DNA from 3 places in the Paenibacillus sp. WC2504 genome. Region 2 is predicted to be linked to each of the others. Evidence: riboswitches for the same ligand, from Rfam matches in the RefSeq annotation. Region 2 holds a riboswitch; each other region holds the start of a gene.
The links. Region 2 has a riboswitch for thiamine pyrophosphate ahead of ACUN27_RS03745 (DUF561 domain-containing protein). Riboswitches for the same ligand answer to the same signal wherever they lie in the genome.

Region 1 (10,172 bases), 7.1 Mb from region 2:
TCGGCAATTGTCGCCATCATCGTCACGGACTCGACGGGATATTTGCCTGCTGCGGTTTCGCCGGAAAGCATGACCATGTCACTGCCGTCAAGGACGGCGTTAGCGACATCGCTCACTTCTGCACGCGTCGGACGCGGGTTACGCTGCATGGAATCCAGCATTTGCGTTGCTGTAATAACCGGTTTGCCGGCTAGATTACAAGCACGGATCATATCTTTTTGCGCGATAGGGACTTCTTCTGTTGGAATTTCTACCCCAAGATCACCGCGCGCAACCATGATGCCGTCGGAAGCCTCGAGGATAGAAGCGAAGTTCGTCATGCCTTCTTCATTCTCAATTTTAGAGATAATCGGCGTATTGCCTGCGCCATGCTGCTCCAGAATACCGCGAACTTCCTGAACATCGTTCCCGTTACGCACGAATGACATGGCGACGATGGAGATGTTCTCTTCGATACCGAATTTAATGTGCATCACGTCACGTTCAGTTACACCTGGCAGAGATGTGCGAACACCTGGCAAGTTAACGCCTTTACGCTGCTTCAGAACACTTTGGTTCAAGACGCTGCAGATGACTTCCGTGCCATCGATGGATTCAACGCGAAGCTCAATGGAGCCGTCGTCGATAAGCACAAGATTGCCTGGCTTAACGTCCTGCGGGAGGCCAGGGTAATTCACGGAAACGCGGTTGCCGTCCCCGACAATTTGTTCTGTCGTCAGAACGATGCGATCGCCGGCTTTCAAATCATAGGAAGCATCTTTCAGTTGTCCGATGCGGATTTCCGGTCCTTTGATATCCATCAGAATCGGAACGACAACACCTAACTCCTGAGCCGCTTGACGAACGCGCTGAATGCGTCCGCGGTGCTCATCCAAATCGCCATGAGCCATATTAAGTCGGGCAACGCTCATACCGGAGCGAATGAGTTCCTTTAGAGTCGGGACGGAATCGCAAGCAGGTCCCATGGTACAAATGATTTTCGTTTTACGCATTGTTTAGGACTTCCTTTCGTTGTGGACGAATCAATTTTGGCTTCATTATATGCCTTATTTCGACAAAATTCCATGAAATATAGTATGCTATATGAAAAATAGTATGCAGGTGGTGGAAGATGAAGGTAACAAGTTACACGTATGATAAAAGCAGCAATTGGTATGGGGAATCACAGGAGGGGTGCGAGGATTGGACGCTTGTGCTTGTTACTTACGGCCGCTGCGTTTATTGGATCGAGGAAAAAAAGCAAGTGCTGGAGAAGGGGCAATGGCTGCTCATCCCAAGCAGTATTCCCTTTTACGGACGAAGTGTTCCAACCATGCTGCACGAAAAATATGTCGTTCAATTTGATCCGAGAGCCGTTCAAGCTCATGCGTCATTTCCGCTTTTTAAGCTGTCCAGCGCCACAAGTCGATTCACGAGCAAATATGAACTGATTCTCGACCGGCTGCGACATATCCATCAGCAATGGCAGGACAAACAGCCCTATTATCAGACGCTGTGTGAAGCGCTGCTAACAGAGCTGTTCGTTTATTTGCACAGAGAGTGGGACCAAGAAGCTGCAACGAGCGCCACGCTGCAACTAGTCGAGCAGATGAAGAGTTACATCCAGAACCACTACCGGGAGCATGTCAGTAAGGAGGAACTGGGTGTCTGCATTAGCAGATCGCCGAACTACACAGCTACCCTATTTCGCAAAGTGACAGGACAGACGATCAGTGAATACGTGCATGCAGCCAGGATCAAAACGGCTGTGTACATGCTCAGGCATTCGGCGTTAACGGTGACGGAAATATCCGATTTCATCGGGTACAATGACCCGTCCTATTTTTATCGTGTGTTTAAAAGGTTGACCGGACTAGTGCCAACTGATCTGGTTTCCGACCGCGAAAACGTCCGTAAATAGCTGGAGTTCGTCTACTTGGATGGTTACATCGTTCCGCCGCCACGGCGCACTTCAGGCGGGATCTTCTCAGGACCTTTATCGATATACTGGTAAATGAAAGTTCCCACGCTGGCTTCGTCAAACTTAGGAAGCTGCATCGTTTTCGTCCAGGCCGTTACGACAACCTCTTTATCGCTGGGCACATCCGGGTTAGGCACAGCCAGCACACCGGCGCCTGCTTGTTTGAAGTGGCTCAAATATTCGAGGCGATCCTTGAGTTCTTGAGGTGCATCGGGATGATAATAGATGATGATGTCACCGTGCTCCAAGTTATGCACAAGCATAGCATATGTCGGTTTTTCCTTGTAAAAACCGAACTTTAAGTCATGGGGGCTATGCGTGCCTGAAGTCGGGATTTTCATCTCGTAGGTCAGCATACCCTCATCATGATTGCGCCCGTAATCCTTATCCGTCGTGACCTCGATAGGCGCATTGTAATTAAGCTTTTCGACGCTATATTTGTTGGATGAAGACTGGATCAGAGAAGTTCCCAAAGAACAAACGGCCAAAATCATAAGAGTATGAGAGAGAAGCATCCAAGTCTTGCGTTTTTTGTGCAGGGCCTGCTTCTCGGCCTTTTTCAGCTTGCTCGTGTTCGCTTTGTTCGTCTTCGCGGCAAGCACGTAACCAAGGATGGCCAAAATGAAAAGAGCAGCCCCTATATAAATTAGAATTGCAGTAATATCCGGTCCGTTCTGTATGGTGCTAGTGTCCATTCGATATGAGCTCCTTTACGTTATAATCCGTCATACACTACATATTGTAGTTTCGATAGAGACAAGAAGTCAAATTCTTTGTAAAGATCCCGTTTTCGGTATACAAAAAGGAGGATTTTCCCTTTCAATTGTTGAATGATGTAAGTAAATGTCTATTTTTGTAGAAAAATTTATAGAAAAAAGGGGGGAAGACCAAATGACAGCGCAGATGCTGGAACTACATAAAAGAAACGGATTAATGGTGAAGCTGTTATGGGCTTGTTTGGTGTTAGGAATGGGGGCTTCCTATAGATCCATGGGAGTCGTTATGACGCTGCTGACTTTTGGAGCGCCTATTGCGCTAATTTGTACACTGCTGATCTGGAGGAAAATCGGGGTCACTTACACCAAGTATATCATTGCCATAGGCCTTAATGTGATTTCATATTTCTTCATGACGCATAATATCGCTTTGTCCAGCATGCTTATCTTGTATTTAAGTTTAGCGCTGGTCTCCTTGTATATGGATTATAAACCGTTACTGCTTAATGGCGTTATCGGGATCTTAAATTTGAACTATTTCTGTTCCACGTTGTCAGGTCCAATTGACTATATTGCTATCAATGTTTTTTATGTGCTAATCATCATTACGCTAATAGGTCAAGGCCAGATAGGAAGCCGATTATTAAGCCGTGTAGCACAGAGCGCTCGGGAGTCCGAGGTGTCACGCATGAAGACGGAAGAGGTTCTGACAGGCGTCCGTACGACAACAGAGGCGCTGGGAACTTCCAGTAATACGCTTCATGAAAATGCATCCGTGACAGGCAGAATCACAGAAGAAGTTGTTGCGGCTTTCCAAGAAATTTCCATCGGTATTGAATCTCAAGCAACTTCCATTACAGACATTACAACGGCTATCCAAGAAGTGAATGAGACGGTGGAGATGACCTCTTCCGCATCGAACACGATGAGCAGCAGATCCAGGGATACAGCCCGCATGACGAATGAAGGTAAGAACCAAATGGAGGATTTGACGCATAAAATCAAGGACATCACCGTGATCGTAACGGAAACGTCCAACATCATGAATGAAGTGAACGAAGAAAATGTGAAAATCGGAAATATCGTGACAACGATTGCCGATATCGCGAATCAAACGAATCTGCTGTCGCTCAATGCGTCCATCGAGGCTGCACGAGCCGGGGAACATGGCAAAGGGTTTGCGGTAGTTGCCGGTGAGATTCGGAAGCTTGCGATGAACGCTCACGTAGCTTCAACGGATATTTCAGAGATTCTAGGCTCCATTCAGCAGAAGGTGGAAACCGCTGTTGAGAAAGTAGCTGTCGGCAAGCTAGCGGTAGAATCGGGCAGAAAATCAGCGGAAAGTGTTGATCAGCTATTCGAGGTTATTAACACGAATACAGCTGAAGTCATGGAGCAAGCCGAGAATTTGCAGCGCATGAACCAGCAATTGCAACTATCTTCCCAGAAGGTGGCCGAGGAGATGACATCCGTGGCAGCCATTACGGAAGAGTCCGCCGCATCCGTGCAGCAAGTGCTTGCTAGCGCGGAAGTGCAGCAGAAACGGGTGGAAGATATTGTTGACAGCATCCGCCAGTTATATGGATTGACATTGGATTTAAAACTTTTGATGGAAAAATAATTTCTCCTAAGGCATTGCTAAATATCGGTTAATCCGCTACAGTTAAGCCAAATGAATAGCAACACGGGTGCTTGATGAAGTCAGGCTGAGATAGTGGCCCTATGCCACTGACCGTTAATCTGATCTGGGTAATGCCAGCGTAGAGAATTGGAGTGCCTCTTTTTGCACTAATTTTATGCCTGCCGCATCCCGGTAGGCTTTTTTTGTCGTGTTCGCCTATCTCATTTTAACAAAAAAGGTATCCAGGAAAAGGAGTGGGAAGAAGAAATGGCACAAAAAGAAACAAGAGCAAAAGGGTTAAAATTGACCGATATTTTGGTTACCATCGTGATCGCGGCAGTATTTGGGGTGATTTATCGCATATGGGGACCCATGTATGATCTTCTAAAACCGATCGGTCTGCATGCAGAGCAGTTAAGCTACGGCATGTGGTTCATGGCGGCTACATTTGCTTTCCTCGTTATTCGTAAACCAGGCGTCGCCTTATTGGCTGAAGTTGCAGCCGCGACAATTGAAGCCCTTTTTGGAGGATCATGGGGAGTATCGACGCTTGCGTATGGCATTCTTCAAGGGCTTGGCGCAGAGCTGGTCTTCGCGTTTTTCTTGTATCGCCGGGCGAATGTGGGTGTAACAGTCCTAGCATCCTTCGCATCCGCAGCGCTTTCCTTGCTTGTAGATAAATATTATGGCTATATCGATCAGCTAACGTTCTGGAATTATTGCTTATTTATTGGGCTTCGTCTCGCAGGCTCCGCCATTATAGCTGGGGTGTTCGCCTATTACTTGGCTAAAGCATTAGCTCGCACGGGCGTGCTGAACTTGGTTAGACCCGTCTCAAAGAACGATTACGATGTACTGGGGTAATGCGGATGAGCGAGGGCATGGGGGTTACCAATCTGCGGTTAAAATATCCCGGTGACGAGGTTCCCCTGTTATTTCAAGGGGTTTCCTTTTCAGTAATGCCGGGGGAAAAGGTGCTGCTGCTCGGGCCAAGCGGCTGCGGGAAATCGACACTGCTCCAAGTGCTGAGCGGGATCGTTCCCGATATTATCGAGATTCCGCTGAAAGCGGATAAACTTGTCACACCAAGCCGCTGGGGGTACGTGTTTCAAGATCCAGACGCTCAGTTCTGCATGCCGTATGTGGATGAGGAAATTGCTTTCGTTTTGGAAAATAGGCAGGTTCCCCGTGAGGAAATGCCGGAACGGATCGCGCATTATCTGAGCTTAGTGGGGTTGCACCTGGAAGACGCTCATACCTTAATTGGTCAACTGTCACAGGGGATGAAGCAGCGATTGGCGATTGCAAGCGTCCTAGCGCTGGAGCCGGAAGTGCTTTTTCTAGATGAGCCTACAGCGTTATTGGATGATGAAGGCACGGGGCTTGTTTGGGAAACGATCCGGTCCATTAGCGCTGACAAAACCTTGGTCATTGTGGAGCATAAAATCAGCGGCATTCTCGATCTCATCGACCGTTTGATTGTTCTCTCTCCGGATGGGGAGATTTTGGCTGATGGCTCGCCACAAATCGTATTTGAAAGGTACAAAAGGCAGCTTGCCGACTACGGGATTTGGTATCCGGGCGTTTGGAGCGAACTTAACATGGAACGCTTAAGCAGGAGCAAGTTGCCCGCGGAAGTCGAAGCTGATGCTGAGAATCGGCAGCCGGTCATGTCCTTTCGCGATTTTACCGGGCTTCGCGGCGGAAAGATCAAGACCTCTGTGGATAACTTGAGCGTCTATCCAGGTGACTGGATCGCGATCATCGGTGCTAACGGCGCCGGCAAAAGCTCGCTCCTGCTCGCCATCATGCGGCTCATCCCGACCAAGGGCAGCTGCTGGATCGATGGCGTGAAGGGCAGCAGAATCGAGCAGCTTGCGGAGCAAGTCGGCTTCGTGTTCCAAAACCCCGAATTCCAATTCTTGACAAATTCGGTAGAAGAAGAACTGCTCTACTCCCTGCCGGAGGCGGAGGGAGGGAAGGATGCACAGCAGGCTGCTCTGGAGGAGCTGCTGCGGCAGTACGATTTGCTCGCGCTGCGCAAGCGGCATCCGTTCCAGCTCTCGATGGGCCAGAAGCGCCGCTTAAGCGTAGCTTCTGCGATGGTTCGCAGCCCGCGTATCCTGCTGCTGGATGAGCCCACCTTCGGGCTCGACGCACGCGGTACGATGCGCATGCTGGAGCAGCTGGAACGGCTGCGCGCAGGCGGGACCGTCATCGTGATGGTGACGCACGATGAGGAGATCGTCAAACGCTGCGCCACACGCGTTTGGCAGGTTAAAGCGGGCTGTGTGACGGAACAGTCTGCGACTTCCGCAGCACAAGCCGAGGAAGGGGCGCCGATGGTATGCAAATAACGTTCACGTATCGTGAAACCTGGCTGCATCGGGTTAATCCGGGAGTGAAGCTTGTCCTGTCATTGCTTCTGTTTGTTCTTGTTGTATTCACGCATAATCTGAATACGATGATGTATTTAACGGCGGGCGCCTTGGTGCCGCTGTTCGTTTATTCAGGCCAGCCGCTGCGGCGTCTGCTGCTGTATGCTTCGCCGTTCCTGCTCATTTTTATCTCCTCCGCGGCGGGGATGATGATGTTCGGCAGCGGGGATACAGAGTGGTTTCGCCTCGGATTCATCCGAATCACGGAAGAAAGCTTTTACCGCGGTCTGCATCTGGGCTTCCGCGGCTTACAGGTTGCCGCTGTCGGCTTGCTGTTCAGCTTGACGACACGTCCTGTTGCCCTGTTCTATGCGCTGATGCAGCAGTGGAAGGTGGCGCCGAAGTACGCTTACAGCTTCCTTGCCGCTCTTCGCATGCTGCCGCTTATGATTGAGGAATTCCAGACGCTGCGTTACGCGCTCAAGGTGCGGGGCAGGAAGCAGAGACGCAGTTGGCTGACAGGTTGGTACACCTTGATGCGCATGTATGCCATACCGCTTCTTGCGCAGAGCATCCGTCGCGCTCACCGGACAGCTGTGGCCATGGAAGCGAAGCGTTTTTCTACACAAACCAAACGAACTTATTATTATCAATCCAGCTATTCTAAGTTAGATTTTTATTATCTGATGTACTGGCTGCTTCTTGTTATCTTCGCGTTTTGGGCGGGGACGGCGTGGCCGATTTGGAATGCTTTCGATGTACGATAAAGGAAGTCGGCTATTGCCCCCATTTGAGTGCTAATGTTACCTCACAGCAGGGGATGTCAGGGGTTTGCGGATCAATCGTAAACTTCACGGAGCTTGGGGAATAACTAGTGACAACAGCAGATTTCACGCCGAAGGAGTGGACAATACGATCCACTTCTTTTTGATTGCCCTGTTGGGCATGTGTCATAAGCTCGTGAGCGATGGCGGGTTCAGATAGCTTTTGAATGAGAAGCGAAGCGTCCTTAAGCAGATGATGAGAAGATGCAATCGAGTTGGATAGTATTTTAGAATCAACCGTTGGATAATCACGAGGAATGATCGTATTTGTATGGAAATAGGGAAAATGCTGCTCCCAACCTGTCCAAACTTCCAACTGATCTTGGTGTTCATACTGGCCATTTCGTCGAATATAGGACGAAGCGGACACAGTCGGGGAATGACGATATAAAGGCTGTTGAGGAATGAAATAAGCAGGGTAGTTGTACATGGGACGGACCCCTTTTCTTAAGAAGTTGAGCTTGCGCATGCATTAGCAATATATGTGAGATGGGCATGTTGGTGCATGTGAGGCACAGAACGCAAAAAAAGACCGCCACAAAGTAGTTACACTACTTCGGGCAGCCCATTTTGAAAGTGTGATTAGTTGCGTTTTAGTGTTACATAGCTTACTGCTTGTTGGCCGGATGGAGCTACAATGGATAATTCAAAAGAAACGACGTTTCCTTCAACGTGAACCATGCCATTGTCGCCAACCGTTACAGTACCTACTGGGTTGACTCCGTCACCTTTTATAGCTCTGGCAACAATAAGTGTGCCAAGTCCAAAGTTGTAATCGGCAATCTCATTGTTTTCGTATTTGATACCAAAATTATCTATTAGAGTAAGATCCATTTCTGTATATGGATTAATGTCAGCTGTGTAGACGCCGTTACTAACCGTCATCGTTTTCTTGATGGAAGTTTCATCGGCTTTAATTTGTTTCACACTAATCGAATCATTCGTAACCGTTACGGGTACGTGCAATTGTTTGGAATCGTTATTACCGATTTTGACAACCACAGTGACATCCGCTGTACCGGCTTTGTTGCCGAGTACGTAGGCGTGATGGTCAGCAGTTAGACCTACTTTAGCAATACCAGTGTTCGATGAGAATACGGATTGAACAATCCCTGGAACGGCAACAATGTCGCCGCTAGCGTTTTTCACTTGAATTTTGATTTCTTTAGCAAATTTACTTTGTGTTGGATCTTCGGCAATCGCCTTTGTGATCGAGCCAGTTGCTGAATCTGTTAGACCGCTATCGATTACAGCTGCCAATGTGTAGTTATCTTCGATAGTAACATTACCATTGTCAATAGGGGCTACGCTGAAGCTTCCAGTAGCTGTTTTAATCGTAGATGCGTCAAGGCCGCCAAGTGTTACTGTATAATCTCCTGTAGCAAGGGCAGCGTCAACAGCAAGCGTTGCTGTAAGGCCGTCTGTCGACCAAGTCGTAGTTGCAGGAACAGTAGTCGTGCCGTTTTTAAGTGTGAATGTTGCTTTGGCTGTGTCTACTTTAGTATTCAGTGTAACTTGAACCTGTTTATTGTCGGATGAAGCTTGAACTTTTGTAATCGAAATAAGGGCTTTGTTGTCATTGTCGAAAGCTTGCTGTGCTACGTAAGAGCTAGTAACTAGGTCAGCGCGGTTAGCAGCTTGATCACCGGATTTTCCAGTTGGGTGAATGCCAAGTTCTGTTGCTTGTTTCACAGCATCCGCATACCAAGGTGTGCCTGTTACGGAAACAGTTTTCCCTAGTCCTTTAAGCAGCAAAGTGTCGAGCTGACCCGCAGTGACAGAATCGCCAGGAACGAAGGTTGTGTCGGTAACACCGTCGATCAATCCAGCTTTTTTCGCAGCTTCGATGTAAGGAATTGCCCAACCATTAGCGGAATCGTCCGCATGGACATCAGTAAAGCTGGACACCTTAACAGTAAGATCGACAGGAATGTCGTAAATCAGCGTTGCTACTTTTGCAAATTGTGCACGAGTCATGTTTTGCGTAATACCGAACGTGTCTGAGGATACACCTTCGAATATATCGGATGCCAACATAGCATCGATTTTGGCTTTTAATGAAGCATCAATACCGGCCAAATCTGTGAAGTCAGCGCTTGTTTTGCCAGCTGCAGAAGCAGGGTGTGTTAGGACAGTGGATGTGAACAAAGAGAAAGCCATAGCAGCTGTCGCAATCATCGTTAATTTTTTCATGTAGATGTAGTACCTCCTAGGTATAAATATATGATTCTAGCAAGCAATCTTGTTCGTTCTGTTGCTATAACTATAGCTTGCCTGATAGCCATTGTCATTGTCAAATTCTTGGCAGTCGAAGAACGAGAGTGCTAAAAGTGAACGAAAGTCGGCTGTTTTTTCACTTTCCTCTAACATAGACGTCAATATGGCTAAAAAAGTTTCTGTAGTTCTACTAAGCTTCCCAAAGAAATTCTCATAAGATACCCAAGCCTGATGGAGTTGGAGATTTCTCCGATCCGTCAGGTTTTCTTATTGTCATATTGTCCTATACCATTATTTTTGAGTGACCTGTATGTTTGCTGTTGCAGGATCGTACATATAACAATAGACTTAGAGTAGGTACATTAATGAAGTGCATTTCTAAGAGTGGAGTGGGAGAAACATGGAATTGAAAGAAGCAATCCGCAATCGCCGAAGTATCGGGAAAGTCAAACAGGA
Region 2 (10,172 bases):
ATGCATCTATCGCGTATCAACAGGCAGCCAGATACTTCCCTGCACAATCATTCTCGCACGAAAAACAATACGCACGGGCAGTCTACGGGAGCAGATCTCATGAATATACAACGGGCTATCGGCAATAAAGCGGTAGGCAGCATGCTGTCCATACAGACGAAATTGACGGTTGGTCCGGCTGGAGACGCCTATGAACAAGAGGCGGATCAAGTAGGCAAAGAAGTGGCGGACAAAATCGCAGCCTCGGAAAATAGTGGAGCGTCAGCTGATGTACAGCGGAGCGAAGGCGGGGAGTCGGAAGAGGAAGAGCTGCAGATGAAGCCGTCCTCGGAGACGATCCAGCGGAGCGAAGGCGGAGAGTCGGAAGAGGAAGAACTGCAGATGAAGCCGTCCTCGGAGACGATCCAGCGGAGCGAAGGCGGAGAGTCGGAAGAGGAAGAACTGCAGATGAAGCCGTCCTCGGAGACGATCCAGCGGAGCGAAGGCGGAGAGATGGAGGAGGAAGAGCTGCAGATGAAGCCATCCTCAGAGACGATTCAGCGGAGCGAAGGCGGAGAGATGGAAGAGGAAGAACTGCAGATGAAGCCATCCTCGGAGACGATTCAGCGGAGCGAAGGCGGAGAGTCGGAAGAGGAAGAGCTGCAGATGAAATCGTCCGACGGTGAAGCGTTTGAGGCGGATGCTTCCATTGAATCGCAGATTAAATCCATGCAAGGCAGCGGCAGTAAGATGGACGCACAAATTCAGGCTAAGATGGAATCGGCCTTTAATGCGGATTTCAGCAATGTTAACATCCATAATAATCCAGCCTCATCGAAGATTAATGCTTCGTTAGGGGCGGAAGCTTTTGCGACAGGGAATGATATCTTTTTCCGTGAAGGACGCTATAACCCGGATTCGCGCCAAGGCCAGGAGCTGCTCGGACATGAGCTAACGCATGTTATTCAACAGCGAGGCGGCAAATAAAAGGGTCTCGTATAAGCAACAGGGATAACGATGTAGCCTGTTGCTTTTTCGCGTGTGGGAGCGAGTGTATCCCCTTCATGTTTGCACAGAAGCTATGGGAAGAAGTATATTTGCACTTGAGAAAGTTAAGAATGAGCAGATTATAGGGTAAGCAGATGAATGAATTTGAATGCATTTGAATGGATTAAGCAGCCTAGTTAAAGCATTGGGCATAAGAAAGTAGGAGGGCGGACACATATGCTGCCAGATCATGTACACGCGCGTCATTTCGCGCAGTTAGGGCTTTTAAAAGAGATTCTGGATGAGACAGGCCTTGCCACCAATTTGTTGGAGAAATCAGACGCGATTCCGCTTCACGTGCTGATGGCTGGTTTTCAAGAGGATAAAAAAGGGCGGGAACGTTTTCTGCATTTTAGCTATTTACCTTTGAACGACGAAGAGATCGCTGCGATCCAGCTGCTGCAAATATACAGTACGCTTCCTTTTCACCTTGAAGAAGGGAAGCGCGATAAGGTTGCCGCCGTGCTGCTTGAGATTAACACGCGGTTGCCGATTGGCCATTTTGGCATTAATGAGCATAATGAGCTGCATTACCGCTATGTGTACAGCATCTCGGCTGCGCGTTCTTTTGACAGTGAGGAAGTGCTGGAGATTTTAAGCTTGTTCGTTTATATGTGTGATATGTTTGCCGATCACGTGGAGTTGGTGGCCAGCGGTGAAGCGGATGCCGAGCAGGTTGTTCAGGCACTCAGAGGTTAAACATCAACGCTGAAAAGGGCTGTCCCGGATGTAGAGAAATCTACCGACGGGAAGCCCTTTTTTCGTTCGGGTTAACCTTACTTTCGATAAATTAACGGGCTATACAAGCCCAAATAACGTCATTTTCTTTACGGTTTCCAATGTTGCTGCCACGATGGCTATGGCCTGACTGAGCAAGCAGCCTGCTTACGCGCTAACGGACTCAGGTGCCGCTATTCGATGAAATAGAGCCCTTTTCAAAATCTAACGGACACAGCAGCCGTTATTTACCTCTGTGGCAGTGTTTTTCGCTGCTTTGAGGTGCAATAACGCTTCTGGGGTCCGTTAGCTCAAAAATCAGGCTATTTTATTGGAAATAGCGGCTGTGGGGTCCGTTACAATTGACTGTTGGCAGCACTAGGCAAAGTCCAGCCCATTATTCGCGTACACGAACAGACTGTCCGCGCTATACACCAAATTCCGCGGGCCTGAAGTTCCTCTAAAGATGAGATCCCTGCTTTATTTCACTCTCTCCTGCAAAAGCTCCACAAGCTGTTTGCCCGGATCCTTCATCATTTGCCCGCCATTGCCTCCGGCAGGACGATTGCCGCCTGGTTTGCCGCCGTTCTCGCGAGGCTGTTTCCCAGCGTCCGTGCCGTTTGAACCGGCTGCTGCATTCGGTGAAGCCGAAGAGGAAGGTGCGCCTGAGGCATCCGGTTTCGAGCCTTTTTGCCCATTGAAGTTGCCACGCGTGCCATCACCTTGGTTCCCGCCGCCATTCCCGCGATTGGCCATCTTGCTCGCAGCGTCATCGATGAACTTCTTCTGCGCGTCCGTCAACTTCTCGAGCAGCTTTGTTTTGTTCTCGTCGCTGAGCTCAGCTTTGGTTTCAATGTCCTGCGCAACGGGCAGCATGACTTGGGCCTGCTCCTTCGTGATGGCAAGTCCTTCCGCTTTGTCCATCATGAGAAGCGTTTGGAAGGTGCTGAACAATTGTCTCTGCGCCTGACTCATAGCGGGACGATTCTGCCCCTGCTGCTTCGCATCTGGCGAAGCTTGCGCACTCGCTTGAGGCTGTGCTGTGCTTGCCGCTGCTTGCTGAGGGGAAGCTTGGTTACCGCAACCGCTGAGCAAAGCGGGAATAAGGATGCATAAGCCGGCTATTTGTTTCATTTTAATTTTCATATGTCTATGTACCACTCCTATCATTGATCTTCCATTTCAGTTTCATTGTACGGCGTAATTATGAAAAAAAAGAGAAGGGAAGCTGAATAGGAGATAAATGTTAGCTTAAAAATGGCTGAGCGTGTAAAAGAGCATGCAAAAAAGAAGCTGCGCAGGCAGCTCCTCCATTAAACTTGTTTGGCGCGATTCACAGTAAGATTAGGTCTATCGCTTTTCAGAGCGTATTTTCTGTTCAATAGAAAACCAAATAATGACGCCAGCGATTGCTGGAACAGCATCCCGAGCACAACTGGAATGGCCACCGGAGGCGGAAAGTACGTTACAGCAAGCACGGCGCCGGCGCTAATATTCCGCATCCCGCTGTTAAACGTAAGCGCCACAACGACGTCCTGCTCCCACTTCATCAGCTTGGCGACGATCCATCCCAGGATGTAGCCGAGAGAAGCGAGGGCTAGTACAAAACCGGCCAAACCAAGCAGTTTGGCATTAAAATCACGCAAGTATGGCGCAATAACGGAGCTGTTAATCGCGACAACGATGCCCATGCATATTTTCGAAAAAGGACCTAGACGGCCGCTCCATTGTTCTTTGATTTTGCCTTTCGTCCATTGATTAAGCAGCATGCCCAGTAAGGACGGGACGACGATCATGAAGAATAGACCTTGCATCATGGCAAAAGTGTCCATCTGGACTTTCGTACCGACCAGTGCAGAGAGTGTATAAGGAACAACAAACGGTGAAAGAACGGTATCCATGAGAATAATGGATAGGGTCAGCACGATGTTCCCACGATAAATGGCGACCCACACGAAGCTTGTAATTCCTGTTGGAATGGCTGCTGCCAGAATGAGTCCAGTGATGGTTAACGGCTCAGAGCTGTAAACTGCGTGACCGAGTCCAAGCGCGAGCAGCGGCATACCGACATGTAGAATCAGCAGCGTAGCGATAAGAGGGAAGGGCTGGACGATAACTTTAATAAATTCCTTGAAGCTGGAGCTGATGCTGCCCGAGAACGTCATAAAGGCAAACAGCCAAGGCGATAAGAAGGTAAAGCCGGATAAATGACTGCCGAGCAGAACGCCGATAAGCACGCTGACAGGGGTGATGAGCGGCAAAATTTTTTCCAGTTGGCGATTCAATTGAGATAGCATCTGGGTGTTCATCCTTCCTGACAATGGATAATAAAGGCCGAGGGTTGCGTTCTCCCTATTATAAGAGCATTAGCTTCGGGTGACTAGGATAAGATGGGTTGGAAATTTTTATTTCCATCGACTGGATACCGTGTTATGATAATGAACAAATGAATACGAATGTATCCCTAGGGGCGCCGCAAGGCTGAGACAGAGCAATCTGAACCCTTTGAACCTGAACTGGGTCATACCAGCGGAGGAAAGTGGAAACCGGACTTTGGCGCCTCATTTTTGCATGTTTATTATGCGGGCAACCTACAACCACTTTTCTTAGGAAAAGTGGTTTTTTTGCGTCTTGATTGCCGCTCCAGGCTGCATTGCCTATCGATACATCGGTTCAAAAAGTGAGGAGGCGGACTTCCATGTCCGAGCGCGAGCTGCATGTGATATCGAATGGCAAGTTGGCATGGAAGGAGATGGCTGCCATTGCAATCCAGATCCATCCTTATGTCACAGCCATTCATATCCGCGAGAAAAATAAGCCGATGGATGAAGTTTTTATGGGCGTACAGTATTTGTTGGAACAAGGTGTACCCGCGCGAATCCTTTGTATTAACGGCTACCCCTGGATGGCAACTGCTGCGGGGCTTGGCGGTTTGCACCTTCCTGAAAGCTCTCCGCAACTGATGACGATAAAGGAGAGCTACCAAAGTGCGCATCGCACAGGAGTCTCCGTACATAGCACGGAGGAAGCTGTAAAACGTGAGAGCGAAGGGGCGGATTATGTCTTGTATGGGCATATTTTTGCAACGGGTTCAAAGCTGGGGGTTGAGCCAAGAGGGCTAGAACAACTGGGGAATGTTGCCCGGCAGGTCACGATTCCAGTCATCGCTATCGGTGGCATAACGCCTGCAAAAGTAAGGTCTGTGCTGGCTGCAGGAGCTTCCGGCATCGCAGTGATGAGCGGCATCTGGGAGGCGGATGACCCCGTGGAAACCGTAAAAGCTTACATCCGAGAGTTGCAGCAAGAAGAAACAAGAGGTGAGAGACTTGAAGCATACGAGTGACATTATCATCGTTGGCGGAGGCGTGATAGGCGCATCAATCGCCTATCACTTGGCGAAGCGAGGCCAGTCCGTCACGCTGCTGGAGCGCAGCAGGTTAGGGACGGAGGCCTCGGCGGCCGCAGCCGGCATGCTCGGAGCGCAGTCCGAGATGGAGGACACCGGGCCCCTGTTCCAGTGGGCCCGGCAAAGCAGAGCGATGTTCCCCGAACTGAGCGGGGAACTGAGGAGCCTCACGGGCATCGACATCGGTCTCGTCCGTGAAGGGCTCTTGAACGTCGCGCTCAGCGACGCTCAGGAACAAGAACTGCGCGCGAGGGAGAAGCTCCAGCGCGCAGCGGGTGAAAGAGCGGAGTGGTTGAGCGCAGCCGCAGCCGCAGCGCTCGAACCCGCGCTGAGCAAGGCGACGCGCGGAGCTCTGTACCTGCCCGAGGATGGGCAGGTCGAGGCGCCGCAGCTGGCGGCGGCATTCGCGCAGGCGGCGCGGGTGCTCGGGGCGAAGCTGCAGGAATTCGCCCACGTGCAAGGGCTGCTGACGGAGCGCGATCGCGTCGTCGGCGTAATGACGAGCGAGGGGCCGCTGTATAGCGAGCACGTTGTTGTGGCGGCCGGGACGTGGAGCGGCCAGTTCCTCGCCGGCAGCGGGATCGACCTGCCGGTGTATCCCGTGAAGGGGGAGTGCTTCTCAGTACTCACGGAGAAGCGCGAGCTGCAGAAGACCCTTTTCACGCCAGGGTGCTATATTGTTCCCAAAGCAGGAGGACGGCTGCTCGTCGGCGCGACGGTTGTGCCGAACAGCTACGACCGCAAGGTGTCGCTGGCAGGGCTCGCAGAGCTGATGGAGAGAGCGAAGCAATTAATGCCCGCAATCGGCGATGCCGAGTGGGAAAAAGCTTGGTCAGGCCTGCGTCCGCAGACGCCAGACGGCATGCCGTACATCGGCAAAGTCCCGATGTATGAGGGCTTATTTGCGGCCTGCGGGCATTACCGCAACGGGATTTTACTCAGCCCGATCACAGGGAAGATCATCGCTCAGCTCGTATCAGGCGAGGACGCGGGCAGTTTGCAGCCCAATTTGGACGCATTCTGCCCTGATCTGTCGGGAACGTCCAAGCGGATGGAAGGCGGGCGACTACAAGGAGAGGAGCTGCAAAGCATTGAAGCTGCACATTAACGGCCAAAGCGTCGAGGTTCCGGATGCGATTCGTACGATTGAAGAGCTGCTAGCCCATTTTGAGCTGCAGGAGAAAATGCTCGTTGTCGAGCATAATCAGAACATTTTACAAAAAGAAGATCATGTGAAAACGGAGTTATCGGAAGGACATAAAATCGAAATCGTTCATTTTGTTGGAGGGGGATAATTAACCATGTTAAAAATCGGTCCATATGAATTTCGTTCAAGATTATTGTTAGGCACAGGCAAATTCCCGAATTTCGATATTCAAAAGCAGGCTGTGGATGTGAGCGAATCGCAGATTTTGACGTTTGCGGTGCGGCGGATGAACATTTTTGAGGCGAGCCAGCCGAATTTCTTATCCATGCTGGATGTGTCGAACTTCACGCTGCTCCCGAACACGGCAGGGGCCAAAACAGCGGAAGAAGCGGTGCGCATCGCCAAATTGGCGAAAGCGTCCGGGCTTTGCGACATGATTAAGGTAGAAGTGATCGGCGATGAGATGACGCTTCTGCCAGACCCCGTTGAAACATTAAAGGCGTCGGAGATGCTGCTGGAAGAGGGCTTCATCGTACTGCCGTATACGTCGGATGACGTGTTGTTGGCTAAACGCCTTCAAGCGCTTGGGGTGCATGCCATCATGCCGGGAGCTTCACCAATTGGCACAGGGCAGGGCATTATCAATCCCCTCAACCTGAGCTTCATTATTGAGCAAGCAACGGTGCCGGTCATCGTCGATGCCGGTATAGGCGCTCCTTCGGACGTAGCGCTGGCGATGGAGATGGGCGCAGATGGTGTGCTGCTGAACACAGCGGTTTCGGGTGCCAAGGATCCGGTCAAAATGGCGTATGCCATGAAGCTCGCTATTGAAGCGGGACGCGCCGGTTTTGAGGCAGGCCGAATTCCGAAAAAACGTTATGCTTCGGCGAGCAGCCCGATGGATGGTTTTAGCCGGGTTTAGGAGGGGCTGATTGTAACTAATTCTGAAAGGGGGAGCCCAGATGGCCATATATAAAGCTCTGACAATCGCCGGTTCCGATAGCGGAGGGGGAGCAGGAATCCAGGCCGATTTAAAGACGTTCCAAGAGCTGGGCGTCTACGGTATGTCGGTGATTACCGCCGTGACCGCGCAGAACACGTTAGGCGTTCAAGGCGTGTTCCCAATGAGCGCTCAGGCAGTGGAACAGCAGCTAGCGTCCATCGGAGCTGATTTGCGACCGGATGCTCTTAAAACCGGTATGTTATTCTCGTCTGAAATTATCCGAATCGTAGCTGCAGCGATAAAAAGCTACAAATGGGAGCGGGTTGTCGTCGATCCTGTCATGATCGCCAAAGGTGGCGCTTCTTTGCTTCAACAAGAGGCGATAGACGCCATGATTAAATACCTGCTGCCGCTGGCTGACGTGGTCACACCAAACATTCCGGAAGCGGAGGCGCTTAGCGGGATATCGATCACGGATAGCGAGTCGCGTCAGCAAGCAGCAAGAAAAATTCACGCATACGGCTGTCAGCATGTGATGATCAAAGGCGGTCATGAAGCGGACTCCGTTTATGCTACGGATCTGCTCTATGATGGGAAGTCGTTTACAGAGTATTCGTCCCGACGTTTACATACACCGCATACACACGGTACTGGCTGCACATTTGCTGCGGCTATCACTTCCGGACTTGCGCAGGGTCTGCCAGCTGCTGAATCTTTGCATTTGGCCAAAAACTTCATCCAAGCCGCTATTGCTGAACCGCTGTATATCGGAAGCGGCCATGGACCAACGAACCATTGGGCGTACCAACGGGGGCAAAAGCAGGAGAGCACTGCATCCTCCAACGCGATTATTGTGAGTCATGATGTTTACGCTGGAGGTACCCGATGACTAGTGAAGAACTGCGCAAAGCGCTTCGGTTGTATTTGGTGATGGGCAGCCCGAACTGTGGAGGGGCTGATCCTTATGCGGTGCTGGAGGCGGCGATTGCCGGCGGCATCACGATGTTTCAGCTCCGCGAGAAAGGCGCCGGGGCCCTGCAGGGGCCGGCGCTGCTCGAGCTGGGCGCCCGGCTGCGCCGTTTATGCGCGCAGCACCGGATCCCTTTCATCATCAACGACGATGAAAGGCTTGCTCTAGAGCTGGAGGCCGATGGGCTTCACATCGGCCAAGAGGACGCCCCAGCCGCCGCCGTGCGGCAGCGGCTGAAGCATATGATCGTGGGCGTGTCAGCCCACGATCTGGGGGAGGCGCAGTCGGCGCTGGCCGAAGGCGCCGACTACCTGGGCGTAGGCCCCCAATACGCCACGCGCACGAAGCTCGATGCGCGTGAGGTCCGGGGGCCTGCCATGATTGCCCGGATGCGCGAAGGCGGCATCCGGCTGCCTTTGGTTGGCATCGGGGGCATCGATGCCACGAATGCCTTGCCCGTCATCCGCGCAGGGGCGGATGGCGTGGCGGTTGTGAGCGCGATCGCCGGCGCGCGCTCCCCGCAGGAAGCGGCGTCGGAGCTGGATCACATTTTAAAGATGCCGAGTTCATTTATACAATAACCCATTAAAAGGAGGTCATGATGTGACAACAAGCAATAACAGCAGCCCCGTGAAAAACGTTCAAGTGTCTACATTTCCTGGCAGCAAAAAGGTGTATCTACAAGGGTCCAGACCGGATATCCAAGTACCCGTGAGGGAAATTTCGCTCGGGACTTCCACGAATATTCACGGCGACGAAGTAGCGAATGAGCCTGTACATGTTTATGATACAAGCGGTATTTATACGGATACGGAAAGAAATACCGATATTCGACAAGGGCTGCCGGCTAATCGCTTGCCATGGATAGAAGAACGCGGGGACGTAGAAGCTTATGAGGGACGTGAAGTAAAGCCGGAAGACAACGGACTTTCCTCGCCGGATGCAAGAGGAGCTGCGGAGGTATTCCCGGGATTAAATCGAAGGCCCCTTCGAGCTAAGCCGGGCTGTAACGTAACCCAGATGCACTATGCCCGCAAAGGCATCATAACGCCCGAGATGGAGTACATTGCGATTCGGGAGAATCTGGATAGCGAGTTTGTGCGGAAAGAAGTCGCGCTGGGCCGGGCCATTATTCCTTCTAATATTAATCACCCGGAAAGCGAGCCAATGATCATCGGACGCAACTTTCTGGTGAAAATCAATGCGAACATCGGAAACTCCGCGGTCGCTTCTTCCATTGAGGAAGAGGTGGAGAAAATGACGTGGGCCACCCGTTGGGGCGCAGATACGATCATGGATTTGTCGACAGGCAAAAACATACATACAACACGCGAGTGGATCATTCGCAATTCACCGGTTCCAGTAGGTACGGTGCCTTTGTACCAAGCGCTTGAGAAAGTAAACGGCAAGGCCGAAGACCTCTCATGGGAAGTGTATCGGGATACGCTGATTGAGCAGGCGGAGCAAGGGGTCAGCTACTTCACGATTCATGCAGGCGTGCTGCTGCGTTACATTCCTATGACCGCTCAGCGCGTAACGGGGATCGTGTCTCGCGGGGGATCCATTATGGCCGCATGGTGCTTGGCGCATCACCAAGAGAACTTTCTATATACGCATTTTGAAGAGATATGCGAAATTATGAAAGCCTACGATGTCGCGTTCTCGCTCGGCGACGGGCTGCGTCCCGGTTCGATCGCGGATGCGAACGACGAAGCGCAATTCGCCGAGTTGGATACGCTCGGCGAACTGACCAAAATCGCTTGGCGCCACGACGTCCAAGTGATGATTGAAGGGCCGGGTCATGTGCCGATGCACATGATCAAGGAAAACATGGACCGTCAGCTGGAAGTCTGCGATGAAGCGCCATTCTACACGCTAGGACCGCTGACGACGGACATTGCGCCGGGTTACGACCACATCACCTCCGCGATTGGTGCGGCGATGATCGGTTGGTTCGGCACGG
Region 3 (10,172 bases), 2.9 Mb from region 2:
TTCCCATCAAGCAACCATATAAACCAGCCGTTACAGGCTGGTTTTTCTTAAGAAACATTCGAACTTTATACAACGTCCAACCCAGCATTACAATAATAAGAGTTACGATTTGTAAGATCATTTTCTAAATCTCCTATTCATAGAAGGAAGAATGTACCATTCCCGCTCCATTTAGCGTTATATGAACTTCGATGGATATCTCCGCCTCTGGAAATTGCGTATCCCATTGATCTTTCAAAGCCTCCCACTGATCAGGGCTATTTTTATAAACTTCTTGGCCGAAGCCCACGCTGTCAACTTGATATTTCTTTTGGATTTTAGACAGAAAATCTTGAACTTGCTTTTTGGCCGCATCTTCCAGCGCCTTTTTAATTCGTTTCAGATTGTCCGGATCCGTAATATCCAAATCTGAAGTATTCTCAACCAAACTTCCTTGACCTTCAAGTTTAATTTTGAATTGTACGGAATCTTTTGTAGTGTGCGTAACAATTTTACCTTTGGTATGGATTAACATCATCCCGACTTCCCCGGAGCTTTGCGGGACATTTGCCGTGATTCTGCCGTACTTCAGCTTGTCGGTCACCCACATAAACGCTAAAGTTTCATTGACATCTAATAAACCGGATAATTTGTAATCTTTAAATACGCCGGCGCCAGCAACCCTATAAATTTGCCTTTGTGCTTGATTGGAGTCGATCTCAGGCTCAATTAACCCTACTACGGGGTGAACCCCTTCACTATCGGTTGAAATAAAAAAATCTCGTAAAGTGACGGCGACATCATCTCCCGAAAGTTGCAATTCTTTGGCTACTTCACTTGGTATTTCTTTTAAAAGAGACGCCATCTTCCGCTCGCTTTTCCCATCGCCGTCTTTAACTACCATAATATAAGCCTTCAAACGATTCCTGGGATCATGTGTAAAGATATCCAATAAATCTTCCGTTCCATGTCTAGCTAAACGTTCACTAATAAATACTACGCTGCGGTGAGAGTAAAACAAGCTATGAGCGCTCTTCTTCTGCAGTTTTTGATGAACCTCGTTACCCGTTTTTCCTTCAGCAAATATGACATATGAATTTTGATTATTACTGCTCCCCCCACCGCTAACTGCGCCTTTGGAAGTTGTAGGCGCAGCGATTTGCAGATAACACATGATGTTTCCATTATCCGCAAGGTCTAGTGCAGTAGCCGTAACAAAAGCAATATCATTCATTTCCGTACGGTCCCAGCACCCGCTAATGAAGAAGAATACAAGAAGAATTATATATTTGAGTATGCTCATCTCATTCCCCCTCTTGATTCGGTCTTAAGGAAGGGCGGAATTTAGCCCAAATCGGAATCCGTATCAGGACATCTTTCAAAGCCGTAAGCTTAAGCGGAGCAACTGGCGAAAAATACAGACTTCCGAATGAACGAAGGTTGGTTACGTGCAGCATAATGGCTAGCAACCCTAGTACAATGCCATAGAGGCCTAGGATCCCCGCTAGGAATAACATTGGAAAACGGAGTAATCGAATCCCGTTTGCGAAACTGTATCGCGGGATCGTAAAGGCTGAGATACCGGTAATAGACACGATAATAACAACCGGCGCAGAGATAAATCCGGCTTGAACGGCTGCCTGACCAATGACCAGACCTCCGACAATGCTTATGGCTTGGCCAATCTGTTTAGGCAGACGAATGCCTGCTTCTCTTAGGGCTTCAAAAATAACTTCAATTAATAATGCCTCAATCATCGCAGGAAAAGGAACAGCATCCCTTGAGGAGGCAATACTCAGCACAAGATTAGTAGGGATCATCTCCTGGTGGAAAGTTGTAATAGCTACGTACATGGGCGGTGCAAATATGGCAAAAATGATAAAGAGGAAGCGAATCCAACGAACAAAAGTAGCGATTGGCCAACGGATATAATAATCTTCGCTTGCCTGGAGACCTGTCCAGAATGTCATCGGTACCACAATAGCAAAAGGCGTGGTATCGACAAGAATGGCCACTTTCCCTTCAAGTAATTCAGCAACCACCACATCCGGGCGTTCTGTGCTGTGAACTTGGGGAAATGGTGAATACGGTTGATCCTCAATAAATTCTTCTATATTCCCCGAGTCAAGGACACCCTCCAGCTTGATTGGCTTCAATCTTGCTTTTACTTCGTCAACAACGGTTTCGGAGGCAATCCCTTTCAAGTACGTAATGGCTATTCGCGTCTTGGAAAGCTCGCCAAGGGTGATATACTCCATTTTTAACTTTGAAGTTTTGAGTCTGGCACGGATCAGGCTGATGTTGGTTGAAATATGCTCAATAAACCCATCCCTTGGACCGCGTATAACGGGCTCGGATGAGGCTTCATCAATACTTCTCTTGGACGTGCCGGGAATTGAAACTGTCGTCACGACGCTGCTGCCCGTCGCAAGAATAGCCGCGTGACCCTCTAAGATGTTCGTGACAGCTTCAGACACTTTTGTCGTGCGAATCGCAGTACCGATGGAGATCATTTCGCTCTTCAAATCTCCGAATTCCTTCGGATATGTATCACTTGTTACACTCATTAACAATGGCTTAATAACATTCTCTTCAAGTGTTGTTTTATCAATCAAATTCTCTATATAAACAATGAGCCAATGCACATTCTGGTTAACATCTATCCTCCGATAAGCCAAGTCGGAGCAATCCTCAAACGTTTCTTGCAGCAACTTTTCGTTTTGCTCAATATCCGCTGTGAATGGAGTAGGACTGTCTTCCTCCAGAAGGGAATTTTTCGTACCAGGAGGATATTTATGTGAACGGAATTTACCTATTTTTAACCAACCCATGCAAGATCCTCCTAATGAGCACAATCATTGCTATTATGCCGAATCGAGCGAAACCTATACGGAAAGTGCTTATGGAGCGGCAGGAAGTGCAAAAAAAGACGAAGTAACATCGCTGTTACCCCGTCCTCTATTCTTATCTTGCTTTATTATACAAAGGATATTCGACTTTCGTCGGAATCTCGACGATAAACATCCGAAGCTTCTCACCCTCAGCGTGAACCTTCACTTCTACTTCTTCTTCGGCTTGTACAATGGCAAAGTCTTTGTTTGTAAAAGAAACGCGATTCTCCTCAGTCGTCCATAGGATACCAGACTGGCCGCGAAACGCTAAAGCTGCGAACGTACGGTTTGGCAATAACCGATGAACGTACGTTGCCCCTGCTTCAATTTCGATATCGTACATGTTAACGTCGGTTACAAGCTTTTGGATCGGAGAACCTTCCCCGACAACCGTTTTCACGTTGACGCCATCCTGGGTATTACGAGGAAATTCATCGTCATGGAAAAAGGTGTACACCGGTTCGCGATTTAACGCATCTTGCAAATATGGTTCCAACCAGATTTGAAAACCTTCGTATCCCGCATTGACGGTCTCAGCGTGATGCATGCCCGATCCGGTTTGCATCAACTGAACGTCGCCTGCTGCAAGTGTACTCTCTGTGCCAAGCGTATCACGGTGAGTTCCTTTTCCGCTGATGCCGTAAGTTAGAATTTCAAAGCCCTGATGAGGATGAAAGCCAATGCCGCCTTCCTTAACCGCATGCCCCCATGACCAATAGAAAAGAGGTCCGAGCCGCACGGTAGCAGCTCCTTGGCCTGAAAATCCTAGCGGTTTCTGCGCATAAATTCTTCCTCCGTCAAATGATTCTTTCCCTTGAAACTCTGGGCTTAGAACTTGTATGTTCATTTTCATATCTCCCATCTATACCAGATATAAATGTATTATATATATATTATAATAATAGGATATTTTTCATCGATAAAAATGACCCTCATTTCTTCAGTTAGAGGGTCTTTTTTTGCGCCATACCAAAGGTTATGACTTCTTATCATCTTCATGTCCGTTTGCATCACTTTGACGATTCTTAATGCCGTATCCAATTTTCTTAAGGAGGACAATGAGTTCGAGCTTCTCTTCATCCGTCACAAACGACAAATCGTCGGAGATTGCTTGTACATGTGTCGGAAAAATGTTATCAAAATAGCTTCGACCTTCTCCGGTCAATGCCACATTCACCTTGCGGCGATCACCTGGAATAGGAAGGCGTTCCACGAATCCTTTTTTCTCAAGCTTATCCACCACATAGGTGATACTCCCGCTTGGTATCGAGAAAGTGTCGCTAATTTTCTGTATGGGATGCGGACCTTTATTGTATAGAAACTCAAGGATTTGGAACGTTTCGATACTGAGGTCAAAGCTATCAATGCTCCGTTCCATGCTCCCAAACAATTCTTTTACCATGTTTCTTATGACACGTATAAGTCTTAAATCAAGCTCTATACCCTCTTTATCACGTTCAGTCATACGCCAACCACCTTATTTGCGTTCTTATACACAAGGATATTCGACTTCTGTAGGAAATTCAATTAGAAAAAATCGAAGGTCTTCTGCTTCAGCATAATTCGTAAGAAAATTGCGTAGACATGTGTTCATATGAATAGCTTGCTTCAGTTCAAAATAATGACAATAACAGCAAGTATGAAAAGAAGGATGGGCATCATGGCTTTAGCAACTGGATCTTTCACGCGAACCAAGTGGACCAGAGCCGCAACAAACATGGTAATTGCCATAAGAATAGCACCGATTAAGGCATATGGACTAACCCAAATGCCGATAATAATGATAGCGGCTGACAGTACTTCTACTAAACCAGTAAAAATCCTCATTCCCGGCGATAACCGATAGCGCTTGAATTCGTCTACCATTTGTTTGCTGCCAAACTTCATGAAACCAAACAGCAGAAACCCGATCCCTAAAATAATTTGAAGCACGATGGACAAAATATGCATGTGAATCACCCCTATTAATATTTAGTATAACGTTAGTTATTCTATTATTAGGATATATATTAGTCAAGATATAATTTTAGAACTGAACAAAAAAAAGGAGCTGCCGCTCGGCAATCTCCTTGTTTCATTCCTGTTCCTAGCTATTCATCTGGCCAGCTTTCCATCCGGTAAGCCATCTCCCAGAACAGATATTCATATCGCGTCGTGTTCAGAAAAATCTCTTCCAGCCGAATAAGCTCGGATTCCGGCTTTCCTTCGGCAAGCCGATCGAGCAGCCCGATGCACCACTGCGCTAACGCTCCGAACTCTTCCGAGCTGTACATTTTTATCCAATCCCCATAATAGGAATGTTCGCTTACTCCGGGCAATCGGCTTAGTTCCTTGCCAATTTCGGAATAACTCCACATGCAAGGAAGAAGTGCCGCAGTTAGCTCGGCTAACGATCCGTTTTGCGCCGTATGCAGCATATAATGCGTGTAAGCCAACGTAACTGGGGAAGGTTTGGCTTGTTCCAACTCCTCTACTGTGATGCCGAATCGAGCAGCATATGCTCTGTGAAGGGACATTTCTTCATTCAATGTGGAGTCCAGCAAAGCAGCAAATTTTCCCATAACCGCCAAATCATCCGATTTGACCGCTCCTAATGCGAACAGTTTGGCATAATCTTTTAAATACACATAGTCTTGAATCATATAAAAGCGAAACTTTTCCAGATCTAGCGTACCGTCTCCCATTCCCTGAACAAACGGATGGGCGTGGTTCCTCCGCCATATCGGTTGCAGTCGCTCATATAAACGTTCAGAAAAAGTCATTGTCTTATCCCCTTTTTTAATAATTCTAGTAGTCAAAACAAAAAAACCGCTTTCTAATAGAAAGCGGCCGCGTTATGACAGGTACCCATACGACAAACAACCACTTCCCTTCGCTAGCATTACCTAGATCAGGTGTAAGGGTTAAGACCAACGTCTTTCTCAGCTATGACAGCACCCCTAGTGTTCAATACGATTCAATTGTCTAGTCAAATCTTACCACAATCTGCTATTGCAGCCAATCCCCTACCATGCTTGAAATCTCCCACTGCCCATCTGAACGGCCCACCAGCACAATAGAGTTACCCTGCAGGTTGGTTCCAATCAGGGTCTTTCCTCCATTAGGTGTCAGAATTGTCTTCCCAGGCTGTGTTTGCAAATTAAGCCGATATGCTGCTTCCACAAAAAAAGTATACGAAACACTGGCTTTAGCTGTTGGCAATAGCAGGGTGACCTCAGCGGATGCGCCGGCGTTGGTGATTTTGAAGCCTATGTAATCGAAAGTGACGGATCCGGATGCGGGATAAGCATGAATAAGCAGCGGTTGTTTGACGGCATAGATATCCTCGGCTGAGGGGTCTATTGCATATAGCTTTTGGCCTCCACCTTTGACTGAACAGCCCAAATAGGAGACGTTCCGCAGCAATTCTGCGTTGTTTTTCTTTAACGAGAATCCTCGCTTTATCAGCGGAACCTGACGCGTATCAACGGATTCGCACTCCGTATAAACCGCATTTCCGATAGAGGTCCTTACCTGCGACGGCACCGTTGTGAGGATGAACGAGGAGCCGTAACCATAAGGGTCTTCCGGCTGGTTTACTGTGTTACAGTTTATCGCCCGGCACCGAATATAGGAGCGCTTCGCGCCGTCGGCTGAGAAAGATAAGTCCGAGAATCCGGCGTATTGCTCACTTTCCGCGATACAATCAATCAGTTTGATCTCGCCTTGCACGGCTTTCGTGCCATCTCCACCATAATTCATGGAGAAACCAAACGAATTCCCTTTCGTTTTGCATTTATCAAAAACGATATCGATAGGCTCACTGGTAGCCGTTGGTTTCAGCAAAGTGACGAGGAAGCCCCGGCCTGTATTCCCATCTGCCACACATTGGATGAACCGAATATTTTTCAACAAATCAAGTTGGCCGTTCGGTTCAATATCGACTCCACTTTGCGGGGCTGTTCCTTTCGTATTGGAGAAGCGACAGTTCTCCACGGTGAGGCCATCTACAGAGATCACGGAGAGTCCTTGTCTTCGGTTATTATCCGCGCGGCAATTGCGAAGCACGATATTCCGGCAGAAACCTACCGTCGATTCGAAATATCCGATATAAAATCCATCTCCGCCGCTGTCATTTGCGTTGATATTCTCAAGGATAATATTCTCCGAACCGCTAATATCGAAAATATGGGCTTGTTCGCCTGTCGTGTACGCCGCCTTGTTCATACGTAACGTGGAGCCGTTTCCGTTGATATACACGTCTTTAACGGTTTTGATGCGGATCAATCGTTCATAGACAGGCCCTACTTTGCTCAGTGTATCTACCGCTTGTATGACGGTCCCCGGCTCGAATTCAATCGCAATTTGACCCGGAATGAACAATTGGCCTGTTAAATAAAAGCCAGTCCGCTGCTTGGGAATAAACAATTTGTGACCTGACGCGGTATTTAACGCTGTCTGTAACGCCAGCGTATCGTTCGTGACGCCGTCTCCTTTGGTGCCGAACCAAGAAGCAATCAGCGTATCCCCGTAGATCCGCTTGAACCGCTTGCCGTTAGAGGACACAAGTACGGTTCCCGTATTATCTACGGATGTAGTGTCGTTCGGGTCATAACGGAAGAAGCCCTCCTGCATCTCGTTCGTTACATAATAAGCGAGCGCAGGATCGGGCTCGAGTTCGACCCTCAGGTCCTCCAACTTAACTGCGACGCAGAATTTCATGTCCAGAATCTCAAGCATCTCGGTTTTACGTTTCTTAATCGCCACGCCATATACGGAACTTGTAACGGATTGATCGCTGGCAAAAGCGGTAGACCCGCCTGCTATCTGCCATAATCCGCTGGAGACAGCGGCAATTCCTCCTAACCCTAGCGTGGTCAGCAATTTCCTGCGGCTAAATAATGGCTCCTTATATCCTTCCTTCTCCCCTGCTTCCTTTGCGTCCACTGGAGCAGCCGCTTCTTCCATTTCATGTAATTGGTTAGATTGTTTAGACATAGCTGTAGTCACTCTCCTTTTCCCGATTCGGGCCATTTGTTGGAGTTCCGTAAAGTCAGCCTTTCAATCCAGTTGAAGCGATTCCTTGGACGAAGTATTTTTGAGCAAATAAAAACACGACAAGGACGGGGACAATGGTGATGACAGCACCAGCCATGATCAGGGTCATCCGGTTTTGAACTTCGTTTTTCAGAAACAACAGCCCAAGAGGCAGGGTAAACATTTGTTTATTTTGCAAGTAAATAAGCGGTTCTAATGTGTTATTCCAAGCGCTGATGAAGGTGAATACAGCTAGTGCAGACAAGGCAGGTTTCGCTAAAGGAAGATAGATCTTATAGAAAATTTTCCAAGGGTTCGCTCCATCCACCCAAGCCGCATCATACAGTTCCTTCGGGAGTGTTTTGTAAAATTGGTGCAGCAGAAAGATGCCAAAAGCCCCGCCGAGGAAGCTCCTCAGAATGAGCGGATAATACGTATCGAGCGCACCGACGGATTTCCAGATAAAATACGTTGGAATCATCGTAATTTGGGATGGCAGCATCATTGTGCCAAGCATCGCCAAAAATATCAGGTTCCTGCCGCGAAATTGGAAAAACGCCAACCCATAAGCTACGATTGCACAGGAAGCTACGGTGCCGATTAAATCCATGATCGTGACAAAGATGCTGTTCATCGTGTACTGCAGAAAGTTGACCTCAATCCATACCTGACGGTAATTTTTCCAGACGAACGGGTCCGGGATCAGTTTGGGCGGCAAGGTTAGTTCCGAGCCAGCTGCTGTTAATGAAGTCGAGAGCATGTATAGAAAAGGCACAAGCATAAGAACAGACCCGAGACCTAATATCGCATAAGCGGTAACTTTCAAGCTGGTGTAGGAATTATTCATAATGCACCCACCTCTTTTCCGTTACCTTCTGTACAATGGTGATGGCTAGAATAACGAGGAACAGTCCCCATGCCATTGCGGATGCGCTGCCCATTTTGAAATTCAGGAAGGAATCGCGGTAGATCAAGATGTTAGGCACCATATTCCGGTCGGCGACAGAAATAACATCACCCAGCATGACTAGAAACACATCAAAGGCATGGAAAGCAGAGATCGTTGAAAGGATCATGACCATATACACCATGGGGGACACGATCGGCATCGTTATTTTGGTAAAAAGCGTCCAACCCGTCGCCCCATCCATCCGCGCCGCTTCCAGCATTTCTTCGGAGATATTCTGCATGCCGGCCAAAATGAGAACCATGGAATACCCGGCACCCTTCCAGATGTTAACAAGTGCAATAGAACCAATGACTAACCACCATTTCCCACTGCGTATCCAATCGACAGGTTGGAGTCCGAGCGTGTGCAGAATCCAGTTCAGCAGGCCGTATTCATTGTTGTAAATCCACAGCCAGATCATGCCCCCTGCAACCCATGGCGTGATCACAGGGAGAAAGTAAATCATCCGGAACAAGGATTTGCCACGGATCTGCTGATTGAGCAGATAGGCAAGAATGAGCGCAGTGAATGTCTGAAGCGGAACGAACAATATGGCAAAATAACCGACGTTGCGCATCGAAAGCCAGAAAACTTGCTGGTGCAGGAATTGGCTCCAATTACGCAGTCCGATCCATTGCGGCGGGTTGAATAGGTCCCACTTCGTAAACGTTAAATAGAGTGAAAATACGAAGGGAAACAAGAAGAATATCAGCAGTTGCAGGACAAAAGGTACGGTGAAGACGAAGCCCCACCAGCCTTGTTTGCGCATCGGAGCACCTCTTTTCAAGTCCAATCCGGTTTATTTGTTTTCGTCGAGTACGCCTTGGACTTTCTGCTGAATTTCTTTGGCGCCATCTTCCGCAGTTCGCTTGCCATCCATGATATCGTTCAGGATTGGACCGGCTGCTGCGCGCCATTCGTTCCAGGATGCGTTCTCATCCAGGGTGCCCCCCGCTTCTTCAATCCCTTTCGTATAAGCCTTCTTGTTAACCGGTTTCGTCGTGGACTTCTCAAGCTCGGCCAGTGCTGTTTTCTTCACGGGCAAGCTTGTGCCGCTTTCAGAAAGCAAGCCTTGACCCTCATCGCTCAAATAGTACTTGAGGAATGTCCAGGCAGCTTCTTTCACTTCGGGTTTCGATTTGGAATAAACAATCCATTGGTTCACAACCATTGGAACGAAGCGTTTGCCATCCATGCCGATCGGCATTTTGACGGTGTCCCAATCAAGGTCCGGCTTATTTTTATTAAGAGAGACTTGTGTGGCGTATTGGAAAAAAGTCATGGCCACTTTCCCGTTCTCGAAAAACTTGCCGGTGGATGCCGCTTCTCGCGTAGGG

Region 1: it holds a riboswitch for thiamine pyrophosphate, as region 2 does, so the genes downstream of both, ACUN27_RS36260 (ECF transporter S component) here and ACUN27_RS03745 (DUF561 domain-containing protein) in region 2, are expected to answer to the same signal.
Region 3: it holds a riboswitch for thiamine pyrophosphate, as region 2 does, so the genes downstream of both, tenA (thiaminase II) here and ACUN27_RS03745 (DUF561 domain-containing protein) in region 2, are expected to answer to the same signal.

What each region holds. Positions count from the first base shown of each region.
Region 1 is NZ_JBQZFH010000001.1:7,926,058-7,936,229, reverse strand. It holds gene pyk (pyruvate kinase) at 1-992, opposite strand, end outside; gene ACUN27_RS36275 (helix-turn-helix transcriptional regulator) at 1,112-1,900, shown strand; gene ACUN27_RS36270 (DUF3105 domain-containing protein) at 1,924-2,655, opposite strand; gene ACUN27_RS36265 (methyl-accepting chemotaxis protein) at 2,852-4,297, shown strand; TPP riboswitch at 4,351-4,460, shown strand; gene ACUN27_RS36260 (ECF transporter S component) at 4,565-5,161, shown strand; gene ACUN27_RS36255 (ABC transporter ATP-binding protein) at 5,167-6,654, shown strand; gene ACUN27_RS36250 (energy-coupling factor transporter transmembrane component T family protein) at 6,645-7,442, shown strand; gene ACUN27_RS36245 (hypothetical protein) at 7,453-7,929, opposite strand; gene ACUN27_RS36240 (S-layer homology domain-containing protein) at 8,082-9,692, opposite strand; gene ACUN27_RS36235 (nitroreductase family protein) at 10,117-10,172, shown strand, end outside.
Region 2 is NZ_JBQZFH010000001.1:813,394-823,565, forward strand. It holds gene ACUN27_RS03725 (eCIS core domain-containing protein) at 1-966, shown strand, start outside; gene ACUN27_RS03730 (YbjN domain-containing protein) at 1,204-1,725, shown strand; gene ACUN27_RS03735 (hypothetical protein) at 2,224-2,889, opposite strand; gene ACUN27_RS03740 (bile acid:sodium symporter family protein) at 3,057-4,040, opposite strand; TPP riboswitch at 4,200-4,298, shown strand; gene ACUN27_RS03745 (DUF561 domain-containing protein) at 4,442-5,086, shown strand; gene thiO (glycine oxidase ThiO) at 5,070-6,257, shown strand; gene thiS (sulfur carrier protein ThiS) at 6,241-6,444, shown strand; gene ACUN27_RS03760 (thiazole synthase) at 6,451-7,218, shown strand; gene thiD (bifunctional hydroxymethylpyrimidine kinase/phosphomethylpyrimidine kinase) at 7,259-8,128, shown strand; gene thiE (thiamine phosphate synthase) at 8,125-8,790, shown strand; gene thiC (phosphomethylpyrimidine synthase ThiC) at 8,813-10,172, shown strand, end outside.
Region 3 is NZ_JBQZFH010000001.1:3,679,906-3,690,077, reverse strand. It holds gene ACUN27_RS16475 (hypothetical protein) at 1-121, opposite strand, end outside; gene ACUN27_RS16470 (Ger(x)C family spore germination protein) at 134-1,282, opposite strand; gene ACUN27_RS16465 (spore germination protein) at 1,284-2,810, opposite strand; gene ACUN27_RS16460 (pirin family protein) at 2,944-3,717, opposite strand; gene ACUN27_RS16455 (MarR family winged helix-turn-helix transcriptional regulator) at 3,847-4,335, opposite strand; gene ACUN27_RS16450 (DoxX family protein) at 4,479-4,820, opposite strand; gene tenA (thiaminase II) at 4,961-5,632, opposite strand; TPP riboswitch at 5,721-5,821, opposite strand; gene ACUN27_RS16440 (right-handed parallel beta-helix repeat-containing protein) at 5,859-7,847, opposite strand; gene ACUN27_RS16435 (carbohydrate ABC transporter permease) at 7,903-8,733, opposite strand; gene ACUN27_RS16430 (carbohydrate ABC transporter permease) at 8,726-9,604, opposite strand; gene ACUN27_RS16425 (ABC transporter substrate-binding protein) at 9,635-10,172, opposite strand, start outside.